4 regions of the Caldalkalibacillus uzonensis genome follow, and region 3 is predicted to be linked to each of the others. Evidence: riboswitches for the same ligand, from Rfam matches in the RefSeq annotation. Region 3 holds a riboswitch; each other region holds the start of a gene.
What was found. A riboswitch is a leader RNA that binds a small molecule or an ion and turns the genes downstream of it on or off. The one in region 3 is predicted to bind cobalamin.
Positions count from the first base shown of each region.

Region 1 (3,107 bases), on a different contig from region 3:
GTCTTTATTTTGGTCTATTTCCTCTTTTACACGGCTTCAGGCCTTGTAGCGGGCGGAAAACTGTTCGAGGCAACTTTTGGCATCGATTATTCAACGGCATTACTGATTGGTGCTTTGGTGATCGTAGGTTATACTTTCTTGGGAGGCTTTTTGGCCGTCAGCTGGACAGACTTTTTCCAAGGGACATTAATGTTTATTGCGCTGATTGTGGCGCCTGTTGTGGCCATCAGTTATGTTGGCGGTATTGATGCCCTGTTCAGCAAGATTGGCGCAGCCAATCCGGACCTGCTGGATGTGGCAGCTGATGTGAACTTTGTTGATGGTGTGTGGGAATCGGCTGGCACCTTAAGTGTTGTGGGGATTATATCTGCTTTAGCATGGGGATTGGGCTACTTTGGGCAACCCCATATCCTGGCCCGTTTTATGGCCATCCGCTCTGACAGGGATATTCCCGCTGCCCGTTTGATTTCTGTCACATGGGTGGTGATCACCTTATACGGTGCCATTATTGTTGGCTTTGTTGGCATTGCCATGTTTGGCGGGGATCAAGCACTGGCTGATCCTGAAACGGTTTTCCTGGTTATGGTGCAAACGGTGTTTAATCCGTGGGTCGCTGGTATTCTCCTGGCTGCTGTTTTGGCTGCCATTATGAGTACCATTGACTCCCAGCTCCTGGTTTCCTCCAGTGCGTTGACAGAAGACTTCTACCGGACTTTCTTCCGCAGAGAAGCAACCGACAAGGAACTGGTGTGGGTTGGACGTATTGCTGTTCTTGTCATTGCCCTTATTGCACTCATGTTGGCCTGGGATAGCGAGAATACAGTACTAGGCTTAGTTGCTTATGCCTGGGCTGGTTTTGGTGCCGCATTTGGTCCAGCTGTGCTGTTTTCTTTGTTCTGGAAGCGTATGACTGCAGGCGGTGCAATGGCTGGGATTATTTCAGGTGGCTTAACCGTGATTTTATGGGAGGCTGCAGAGAAGTTTACACTGTATAGTATTGTGCCGGGCTTTATCGTTGCCTCGGTCATGATTGTGCTGGTCAGCTTGGTGGAACAGAAACCTGCACAAGAGATTCAGGAGGAGTTTGAGCAAGCAACAAAACCTCTCAACCAACATCATTGACCTTAATCATTTACAACGGCCACAAACTTAACTATAATAGATGTGCAGCATAGTAGATTTGCAACACGATCTTTCTGCGGAAAATCACATAATCTCGCAAATAGGTGCCTTGAGTGTTTTTCAAGAAGGAAAATCACTCGGGTTAAAAGGGAAGCCCGGTGAAAGTCCGGCACGGTCCCGCCACTGTGAGCGTTGAGCCTGCTTCAAACAAGCCACTGTGAGCCTTGTCTCATGGGAAGGCGAAGCAAGGCGAGGAAACGTGAGTCAGGAAACCTGCCTATTTGCCAGATTAAGTATCCTTCGAGGAAAAGGATGCTTAAAACTAGCACTTATTGTGCAGCACTGGGCTGCGTAAGCCGGCTATTTTAAGTGAACACCTTATCCTTGAAGGAAAGGTGTTTTTTTCATGCTTGATGACGTACAGTGGTGTTGCCAATCTGCAAGACAATATAGATAACATCACAAAGGGGTGTAGAAGATGCTACAGATGGGATGGAAAAAGTGGGGGTTATTAGCAATTGTTCTCTCTTTTGTCCTGGTTTTAGCTGCAGCATGCGGAACAGCAACTGATGGGGAAGGGAACAACGGGAATGGCCAGGAAGAGCATGTGCCAGGTCAAGAAGAAACGGATCAGGAGGAAGTTTCACAAGGGGAAGGGACTTTTCCGGCTACCATTGTTGACGGTTCAGGGACTGAAGTGACGATTGAGGATGAACCGCAAACATTGATCACCATGATCCCCAGTATTACAGAGACGGTTTTTGCCCTTGGTTTGGGAGATAAAGTGATCGCCGTGGATGATTATTCCAATTATCCTGAGGAAGCACTGGAAAAAGAGAAAGTGGGAGCACAGGAGATTAATGTGGAGAAAATTTTAAGTCTCTTGCCTGATGTGATCTTTGTCACCACTCACCACCAGGACAATTATGCGGATGTGCTGGATCAATTGAGGGAGGCTGGCATTACTGTTGTGGTGGTAGATACTGATGCCACGAGGTTTGAAGATGTGTATGAGTCTATCCGTCTGATCGCTCGGGTCACCGGCACGACTGAAGAAGCAGAGGCCTTGGTGAGTGATCTAGAGCGCCGTCTGGAAGAGATTAAGGCGAAAGCACAGGAAGTAGACGAGCCAAAGAAAGTGTGGGTGGAAGTATCCCCCCGTCCTGATATTTACACACCAGGGACAGGAACTTTTATGCATGAAATGTTAGAAGCCATCAATGCCGTTAATGCAGCAGCAACTGCCGGTGTGGAAGGATGGGCAGCCATAACTGAGGAAGAAATTGTCCAGCTGGAACCTGAGGTGATCATTACCACTTACGGTTATTATGTTGACAATCCTGTTGAAGAAGTGCTAAGTCGTGACGGCTGGAGTCAAGTGCCTGCCGTGCAGCACGAGCAGGTGTTTGACGTGGATAACGATACCGTGACACGTCCTGGACCACGCATCATGGATGGAGTGGAGACCCTTGCCAAACTCATTTATCCCGAAATTTTTACTGAATAAGGGCTGGCTGTATGTTTTTAGCGGAGGGCTGGTCGTGGTGACCGCTCTCCTGGCCCTGTTTATGAGCAGTGTCAAAGTTCCCGTGGCAGATATCATTCATATTATCATTCACAAGTTGACGGGATGGGCGGCGGGGGAGGATATTCCAGCTAATGTGGAGATGATCATCTGGGACATCAGATTTCCCCGGGTACTCTTATCTTTTGGGGTTGGCGGTGCCTTGGCCATTAGCGGAGCAGCCTTTCAGGGCTTGCTGCGCAATCCCCTGGCTGACCCGTACACCATTGGGGTGTCCTCCGGCGCCGCCTTAGGTGCTGTCATCGTTATTTTTTTTCAATTAAGTTTGTTCGGTATGTTTACGCTGCCGTTGTTTGCCATCCTGGGCGGATTGTTTGCTTTATTCCTGGTATTCGGCATGACCCGCTTGTCGGGTAGAGGTCTGGCCATTGAAACCATTGTGTTAGCTGGGATAATCATC
Region 1 is NZ_JAUSUQ010000003.1:188,781-191,887, reverse strand. It holds gene putP (sodium/proline symporter PutP) at 1-1,122, shown strand, start outside; cobalamin riboswitch at 1,208-1,417, shown strand; gene J2S00_RS05520 (ABC transporter substrate-binding protein) at 1,601-2,629, shown strand; gene J2S00_RS05515 (FecCD family ABC transporter permease) at 2,592-3,107, shown strand, end outside.
Region 1: linked by a shared signal. The riboswitch ahead of J2S00_RS05520 (ABC transporter substrate-binding protein) and the one ahead of J2S00_RS14355 (hypothetical protein) in region 3 are both predicted to bind cobalamin.

Region 2 (3,107 bases), on a different contig from region 3:
TTTTTAGATGTTTATTTGAAACATCTCTTAAACGTTTAATGTGTTCAGGGTTATTCGATACCTCAAAGTCAATCATATCTATGAAATCGCTTTCGCACACCTTACAAAGTAACTCAACTCGTTCATCTTCAAGCAAAGGAATCTCTTGTCCACCTTCCGCTTGGGAGCGAATTGTAAATAGTAGAGGAATTCCATTGCTATGATTATAAATTTCCTGTAGTGTAGAGAACACTTCATCAAGTTGGTCAATATCGTTAAAAAAATCAACACGCCATTCTATCAAATCAGGATTCTTAGGAACAATAGTTACTAGTTCAGAGATAATTTCTGCTTTATTTTTACCAGTTAATGGTGTACATATGCACGGGAGTTCATTTTCATTTAAAAGTTCTTTCATAAAGGCCTCCTAATTTGCTTACCTTATTTTATGTTATGTATTTATAAAGAAGTACTTCTATCTATTAAATAATTAGAGGTAGTAATTAAGTAACAATAAATTTCGAAAATAATGATTATCAGGCGTATGATTAACCAATAACAAACAGTTTCAACGATCTATCCGTGAATTGATACTAATCCATTATTTTAATGATAAATGACAATTGGAGTAACGACAAGAGCGAAATAGAAAAATCATTTCTACAGCGCAAGCAAAGGGTGAATAAGTATTGAGGTTTTAATATAGAGAAAATAATAAAAAATGATAGAATAAAACCTGGCAACTGCATAAGCAGGGTGGGCGGTGGCCTCTGTAGCACAAGGGCAAAAAAGAAGTAACCCACCCTGTTTTGAGCCATATATAAAAGATTTTCGGCTGTACAAATAAAATCCTTTGAGCCGTTGGGCTCAGATTTATGAAACTGGTTCATATTGAAAAATAGGGCTTGTCAGACGGGAACATTTTTTGTTTAATAGAATTAAGAAAATTATATACACCTGCTCTAAAAGTGCCCGGATACCTATGCATTTGGGATAATAGGGAAATCGGTGAAAATCCGATGCAGCCCCCGCTACTGTGAGCGTGGATGAAATTGCAGCAAACCACCGGTTGTAAAGCAACCGGGAAGGTGCAAGAGTAAGATGAAGCGCGAGCCAGGAGACCTGCTTTTAGAGCTTGTGTCACTTTATCTTTCGGTGGGAAGGATAAAGGGGAAGGTGTCATAATGCCTTCATTTTGTTCGCCGTTTTTTACTCTCTGTAACGGAGATCTTTGCCAAGTTAGTACTTGTCTGATGGGTGAACAGATAGATTGGCTTAGACAAAGATGCACAGTCCCTGGTCCTCCGGCCAGGGCTTTTTTGCTTGCTTGGTGATTATTTACTCTACTATATTGGCTACAACTGCATAGAGGATCAGCAGAGGTGCCCATGGGTTGCCCAATGGGCTTAAAAGGGAAGTCCGGTGAGAATCCGGCACGGTCCCGCCACTGTATTTGGGGAGAGACCCGTCATGAAACCACTGGGTGTATCACCTGGGAAGGGAGATGGGAATCGATGAGCCATAAGTCAGGAGACCTGCCTCTGTTGGACTGGTCAGCTTCCTACGCGGATAGGAGAGTTGATGGGGAATGTGGCCTTGGATCCGTCACAGGCGATGTGGGTGGCCCCATGCGCGTGTTCTGATGGGGCAAACTTAAGGCCAAGTAGCAGATGGATTCATCATTCCTTTTCAACGGCACGCTTCCACGTGGGAAGGGTGTCTTTTTTTACAGTTTAAGAAAGTATATGTTTCTATACTTTCTTAAACATGCGTAAAAAGCTTCAGCTAACAAAGGATTGTAACCTCTTCGGGAAGACTTCAATCAGAAGCTTTTAATTATTGATCCAATTGAAAAAAGAGGTAGTGATCGAACCATCGTTGGGAGAGTGAATCTGAAGAATGGAGGGATAAGCGATGTCAGGCAAAATCATGGTTGTGGGATTCGGTCCGGGGGATTTGCAAAATATGACTTACCGGGCCAAGGAAGCCCTGGAAGAGAGCGACGTGATTATCGGTTACAAAACTTACGTTGAGTTGATCAGCCCGTTTTTAACCGGCCAGGAGATTGTCAGCACCGGAATGACAGAGGAAGTTTCCCGGGCCCAGGCGGCCGTTAAAAAGGCGGAAGAAGGGAAAAAGGTGGCGGTGATCTCCAGTGGTGATGCCGGTTTGTACGGGATGGCCGGACTGGTGTATGAAGTGCTGATCGCCAAAGGATGGCGGGAAGAGACGGGGGTGCCGGTAGAAATTATCCCGGGCATAACGGCCATCAACTCTTGTGCCTCTCTGTTGGGAGCTCCGGTGATGCACGATGCTTGCACCATCAGTTTAAGTGACCATCTGACCCCGTGGGAATTGATTAAAAAACGGATTGAAGCAGCGGCCATGGCTGATTTTGTTATTGCTTTGTACAACCCTAAAAGCGGGCGGCGGACCCGTCAAATCTTGGAAGCCCAGCAGATTTTACTGGCTCACCGTTCGCCGGAAACACCGGTAGGACTGGTCAAAAGTGCTTATCGGGAGAGACAGCACGTGGTGCTGACCACTTTGAAGGAGATGCTGGAACATGAAATTGGCATGCTAACCACGGTGATTATCGGTAACTCGACTACCTTTGTTTATGACGGCAAAATGATTACCCCTCGGGGGTATCAGCGTAAATACACGCTGGATAAAGATGAACAGCCCCTGGCACCCCATGAGCGGCTGCGCCAAGAAGCGGAGCCGTGGGCTTTGCCTGCGACAGATAAGCCAGCACCAGCAAAACCGGCTGAAACAACAGGAACAGAAAAGAAAGCAGTTGATGAAGGGGCGGAAAAAACACCGTACCAGTGGGCGATGGAAGCGTGGCAAAGACTTGCTCCTCAACAAGAAGCAGCCATCACTTCGCAGAAAGGAACCGCCATTTCCTCCCAGGCCCCACTGTCTGGGCAGGTAGAGGAGATCTTTGAAGCGGCGGTCAGTCCGGGTCTGGCAAACAAACAGTTTAAACCCGAACAATTGCAGAAGCTGGCCGAGGTGGTTGGTGAAAAAGGGTCCATCCGCTACAGCCGCCATCATCAGCTGGTGGTGGAAATCCCCACTCGGGATCCGGAGCGGGTGGTCAAACAATTAAAAGCAGCCGGCTT
Region 2 is NZ_JAUSUQ010000003.1:245,325-248,431, reverse strand. It holds gene aroD (type I 3-dehydroquinate dehydratase) at 1-397, opposite strand, end outside; cobalamin riboswitch at 929-1,123, shown strand; cobalamin riboswitch at 1,343-1,536, shown strand; gene J2S00_RS05785 (hypothetical protein) at 1,494-1,622, shown strand; gene cobJ (precorrin-3B C(17)-methyltransferase) at 1,894-3,107, shown strand, end outside.
Region 2: linked by a shared signal. The riboswitch ahead of cobJ (precorrin-3B C(17)-methyltransferase) and the one ahead of J2S00_RS14355 (hypothetical protein) in region 3 are both predicted to bind cobalamin.

Region 3 (3,107 bases):
TCCCATTGAGCTCCCCAAGATGATGAATCTAGTTGAGGTTCAAACTGCTTTATTTCCTCGATGAAGCCAGATGCCACCGGCAAAACACTTCCTTCTTAAATAAAGTCATTTTCATGGTTTAGTTGAAACGATGGTTGCGATCAATCAATTCTGGACGAACCTGAGCAAGAAATTTAACAATAAACGCTGTTAATATCGTTTCAATGATAAGCAATGGAATATGGCCGATAAGCAATAAACGAACAACAGAAAGCGTCCCTTCTGTATAGTAGCTGCTTGTAACCATCAAAACGCTGATCAGTAACAGAACCGCCAGCAAAACACCAATAAAGCCGACCGCACCTGCTATCATAGAAAGATAACTCATCCCTCTCGTTTTCAACTGTTGAAAGAGCACGGAACAAGTGAGGGCAGGGAGGGCAACAAGCAGTGTGTTCGCGCCTAATGTTGTCAATCCACCATGTTGAAATAAGATCGCTTGCAACAAAAGGCTAATAAAAACGGCTATCGGACTGAACCTGCCTAGCACAATCCCTAACAGTCCGCAAAGAAGCGGGTGGACAGAACTGGGACCAACCGGAATGTTGATAAGTGAAAGCACGAAAAATGCTGCAGTCATTAAACTGATTTTCGGAATGTCCTCTTGTTGTACATGTTTAACCGAAGATGCTACGATTCCACCCGCAACAATTGACGTGCCGATGACAACGGGGATGCTGAGTACGCCATCTGAAAGATGCATGTTCTATCCACCCACTTTCGTCTCACTCGCATTGGTACGTTAATGACTATGATCATGACCGTGTCCTTCGTATTCTTTCGGATTGACAGCCTCGATCTCTGCATTGGATTCGTTCATCACTTGCATAGCAACTTCATCAATGTGATGTTCCAAAAATATGGCGTAGCTTCCTGCTTCGGCTATAGTGAAAGTAAACGATGTCGAACCTTCTTGATTTAACTGCAAGTTATAAGCAAACTCATGCTTGGCTTCGAAAGTGCCACCATCAACGATCAGTTCAACCCCTTGGTCTTCTTCCATAATATGGGCTGCATGATGCTCTACATCTTTAATATTGCTGTTTTGACGAATAAACGCGATGCGCATGCTTTCATCACCATTTTGGTTGTCATTGAATAATAAAGTATATACCCCTTCCTCCAACTGATAGCTTGCACTCCACTCATACGGCAAGTGATCATGATGGGCAATCCCTTCAGCCTGTTCCGTTGATTCGTCTGTTGTTTCGCTTACTGTGCTTTCAGTTTCTGCTTCACTTATCTCTGCCGTGTCAATATCAGCAGTCATTTGACTGTCGGTATCATTAACGTCATTGTTACAAGCGACTAAACTCCCAATACATAGACATGCAAAAATAATGGTATACCACTTGTTCATCATATTTTCCCCTTTCCTTTTCAACCATAATTGGCATAAACTAATAGATTGACTCTGTTAAAAGTGCAATAAAAAACCCTTCCGATTCGGAAGAGCCCAGAGTCGACAACACGGCACAATAAAGTCTTATCCTCATGGATAATACCTGCTCCTTCAATTAAGCGCGCCGTTTCAACATCTCACCCCCCGAAGATATGAAACCGGAAACCAGGCAGGTCTCCTGACTCGTGCTTCATCCTACTTTGAGCCTTCCCATACAAGCGCCACAATCAGCGGTCTTGTACAGTGGTTTTTCTCATTTCGTCCACACTCACAGTTGCGGGGACAGTTTCGGATTTTCACCGAATTCCCTTTTAAGTCTGTTTACAGACACCTGGATTCCCATAATTTTTCAATTTTTACTGCTGTCCATTTTATGTTCTCAATTATACACAGAATGAGAATGGATGACAAGCAGTTCATCAGCCCGTGTCAACCAGACTTATGTCTTGGACCATACATACCCCTTATCTTTCTTCCTGTTGATTGACCTGTTTCAGTTTATCCAGGGCCAATTGGTAACCCTGTGTCCCGTAATTAAGGCAACGCTTGACACGTGAAATGGTCGCTGTGCTTGCCCCTGTCTCCTGCTCAATTTGATGATAGGTATACCCTTCTTGCAGCATGCGGGCCACTTCCAGGCGGACAGCCATCGATTTAATTTCATTGACGGTACACAAATCATCAAAGAAAATATAACACTCTTCAAGTGTTTCCAAGTTTAAAATCGCCTGAAACAGCTGATCCAGCTCCCGCCCGCGGATTTTGTCAATTTGCACTTAAACTCCTCCTTTCTGCTGCCAGGGTGATGGTTAATGGGCCTTAAAACTAACGATGTCCGCTAAACCGGGGTTATCCGGAATAATGTTAACCCAGGTTTGTCCGGGATACAATCCAACTTCTTGTCCATCTGCAAAAGGACGGATGACGCCATCCTTAACTTGCCAGGTAATCTCCTGGACTTTACCCCGTTGAAATAGATAGCCTTTCCCTTCCCCTCGAACATCCACTTCCCGCCGGCCAGCATCATCCAGAACTTTATGACCTGCTTCAATGACCAATACATTACTAGCTGTCAATGGTTGTCCGCTTTCAGCGTCTGTATGAGGTTCACTTCCAATATACCGGGTGTAGGTCCCTGTCTGGGTCTGATATTCGTAAGCCACTTGATAATACTGCCCATGATAAACGATTTCAATCCATTCTGCCTCCTGTCCTGTCATCTCTTCTGTTTCCGGTTTAAACAACAGGGCAGGGATCTCGTAATCTTGATCATAGCCGAAACGCGCTTCACCTTCTTCTAATAAATGCCTTCCCGTGTACAAGTTATGGGGTGCTTTCCTGTGCTCAGCCCGGTAAAACACAAAGCCGCCGTTTCCTGTGTCATCAAATGAAGGATAGCCGGTACGGGCAATCTCTTCTTTGGCCGCCGGTGAGCCTCCAGCATGAGCCAAAATAGCATCAAAGCCACGGGCGATGTCAATATAGTAGGGGCGCAAACTGCGCACAGGGCCGATCACGTCGGGGGTTTGACTGTGAAACAAAGCCAAATATCTTGTGATGGGGCCTTCAGCCAAAATCTCATAGACGATATCGGCTTGAGCCAGTCCTGACTGGGGACGGGCTTGGGTGTGGTTATCGATCATGACACCGATAATCCGCTCGGTTA
Region 3 is NZ_JAUSUQ010000011.1:96,258-99,364, forward strand. It holds gene J2S00_RS14345 (energy-coupling factor transporter transmembrane component T family protein) at 1-77, opposite strand, end outside; gene cbiM (cobalt transporter CbiM) at 119-742, opposite strand; gene J2S00_RS14355 (hypothetical protein) at 782-1,399, opposite strand; cobalamin riboswitch at 1,593-1,791, opposite strand; gene J2S00_RS14360 (YerC/YecD family TrpR-related protein) at 1,906-2,217, opposite strand; gene J2S00_RS14365 (DUF3048 domain-containing protein) at 2,251-3,107, opposite strand, start outside.

Region 4 (3,107 bases), on a different contig from region 3:
ATGCCCCCGGTTTCCGATATTTATATTCGTCAAAAGTCGGTTTATACCATATCATTGATATAAAATGTTCATCTGTCCAAAAATAAAGAAAACGGGGAGGCATACAGATGATCCGGATTTGTGAAGTGGGACCGCGCGACGGTCTGCAAAATGAAAAGAAGATGTTTTCCTGAAGCGGTTCAAGCAGGCATTCCGGTGGTCGGTGTACTGGGTACTGCCTTCGGCTTTGCTGGCAGGATTTGAAGTGGCATGATGACCTTCAGAAGAAACGGTGTTATGGGTGCTTTTAAAGATTTGGCAAAAATAAGTTGACATTTCATTATCCAGCAGGTATGCTTGTTCTATACTACATATTGTATTTTTTTCTTAATAAAATCAATATGTAGTATTTGAAGTGTTTCCTGGTTCTGTACCTGCAATTGAATAGGCTCGGGTAAAGGTGCCTGAGGAGGCTTAATAGGGAATCTGGTGAGAATCCAGAACTGGCCCGCAACTGTATTTGTGGACGAAATGAGAACAACCACTGTAGGCTCACTCTCCCTTGTGCAGAGTACCTATGGGAAGGCTCAGAGTAGGATGAAACATAAGTCAGGAGACCTGCCTTTACCTTATGTTTTCTGTCTCTTCGGGGATTGAGAGAAGAAAACGGAAGCGTGTCACAAATCCGGAAGAAGCCAGTTTGTGATACAAAACTGGTCTTTTATTGGCTTGTGCTTTCATGATTTGCATCCACATTTTTTGTGCTTGTTTATTTTTTTCAACCGGTTTTGTGGCCTGTGACGTTTTCACTCTTTCTCCGTTGAGAAAGGGTTTTTTTATTGTCAATCTTCGGGCTTAAAAACAAGGAGAAGGAGTGAGTGTATTGAATCTTCCTGTGATGCAAAGAGAACAGAAAGAAAAGGGTTGGGAAGGGTATGATCAAAAAGAGAGTTTGGAACGTTTGCAGAAGTGGTTATCCCAAGTAAAAAACCGCTTCCCTCACCTTGACTTTCAGGAATATGAACACAAGGCACACCGGTGGCTGGAACGTCGTTCCGACGTGACAGACGAACATTTGCTGACTCATCTGGTATTATCTGCTTTAGAACGTGTGACTGGTGAAGAGCCAGATTGGACCTATGTGGCTGCCACTTTTTATCTGTGCATGCTTTACGCGAAGGTGATCAAACACAGGGGACTGGCCATGGATCCAAACCAGCCGGTTAAATATCCGCAACATGCCCTGTATCGGTTAATCCATGACTTGTCAGAGGAAGGTCTCTACGCCCCAGAGATGTTGACGGCCTATTCAAAAGCAGAAATGGAAGAATTAGCCGCAATGATTGATTTTGACAAGGACAAGCTCTTCACCTACATCGGGATTAAAACTTTGGCCGACCGCTATCTGCTCCGCAATTATGACGATCAAATCATGGAGTTTCCCCAAGAACGGTGGATGATCATTGCCATGTACCTGATGATGGGAGAGGACCGTCACCAGCGGCTGAAGTTGGTCAAAGAAGCTTACTGGGCCTTATCCAATCTGTACATGACTGTGGCTACGCCTACACTGAGCAATGCCGGTAAAGCAAAAGGGCAACTGAGCAGTTGCTTTATCGATACGGTGGAAGACTCTTTACGCAGCATTTATGACAGTAACACGGATGCAGCCACTTTGTCCAAAAACGGCGGAGGATTAGGCATTTATCTGGGCAAGATCCGCAGCCGGGGTTCTAACATTCGCCGCTTTAAAGGCAAGTCACTGGGTGTATTGCCCTGGATGAAACAATTGAATAACACGGCAGTCAGTGTGGATCAGCTGGGTCAGCGGCAGGGTGCTATTGCTGTCTATCTGGACGTTTGGCACATAGATATCTTTGATTTTCTGGATGCCAAGTTAAACAACGGGGACGAACGTTTCCGCACCCACGATCTGTTTACCGGCTGCTCCATACCTGATCTGTTTATGGAACAAGTGCAAAAACGGGGAGACTGGTATTTGTTTGATCCCCATGAAGTGCGCCAAGTGATGGGCTGGTCCTTGGAAGATTTCTATGACGAGAAGCCGGGCCGGGGCAGTTTCAGAGAGAAGTATGCGGCGTGCGTCAACGAGCCCCGTTTAAGCAAGGAAAAAGTCCCGGCCATCGAGGTGTTTAAACGCATTCTGAAATCCCAACTGGAAACCGGCACACCGTACATGTTTTACCGCGATGCAGCCAACCGCCTGAATCCTAATAAACATGCAGGTATGATTTACGCTAGTAACTTGTGCACAGAAATTATGCAAAACATGTCTCCCACCGTTGTAGAGGAAGAAACAACACGCGACGGCAAAATCATCATAACCAAAAACCCTGGTGATTTTGTCGCGTGCAACTTGAGCTCCATCAACCTGGCCCGGGCGGTAACAGATGATGTATTGGAACGCTTGATTCCCATCCAGGTGCGCATGTTGGACAACGTCATTGATCTTAACAATATAGAGGTGCCGCAAGCCCAGCTCACAAATCGTAAATACCGCGCGATTGGTCTGGGTACGTTTGGCTGGCATCACCTGCTGGCCATGAAGGGCATCCGCTGGGAATCCGAAGAAGCCGTTCAATATGCGGATCAGCTCTATGAACAGATCAACTACTTAACCATCAAAGCTTCCCTGACATTGGCCAAAGAAAAAGGAGCTTATCAGCTCTTTCAAGGATCAGACTGGCAAACTGGCCGGTACTTTGAACTGAGAGGCTATACGGACGGGAGCTGGAGGAACCTGCTAAAAGATGTTCAGCGGTATGGACTACGCAACGGGTACCTGCTGGCTGTAGCCCCCAATTCATCTACCAGCATTATTGCCGGCTCTACAGCAGGAATCGACCCCATCTTCAAACGGGAATATGTCGAAGAAAAGAAAAATTATAAAATTCCTGTGACGGCCCCTGATCTTTCAGCTGAGACAGCCTGGTATTACAAATCGGCCTATCACATTGACCAGGAGTGGAGCATCAGGCAAAATGCGGCCCGGGCCCGGCACATCGATCAAGGCATCTCCTTCAACTTGTATGTCCGTCATGATATTAAAGCGAAAACGTTATTACATTTGCACTTGGCCGCCTGGTCATCCGGGTTAAAATCCACCT
Region 4 is NZ_JAUSUQ010000001.1:180,653-183,759, forward strand. It holds gene J2S00_RS00900 (hypothetical protein) at 121-243, shown strand; cobalamin riboswitch at 421-619, shown strand; gene J2S00_RS00905 (ribonucleoside-diphosphate reductase subunit alpha) at 878-3,107, shown strand, end outside.
Region 4: linked by a shared signal. The riboswitch ahead of J2S00_RS00905 (ribonucleoside-diphosphate reductase subunit alpha) and the one ahead of J2S00_RS14355 (hypothetical protein) in region 3 are both predicted to bind cobalamin.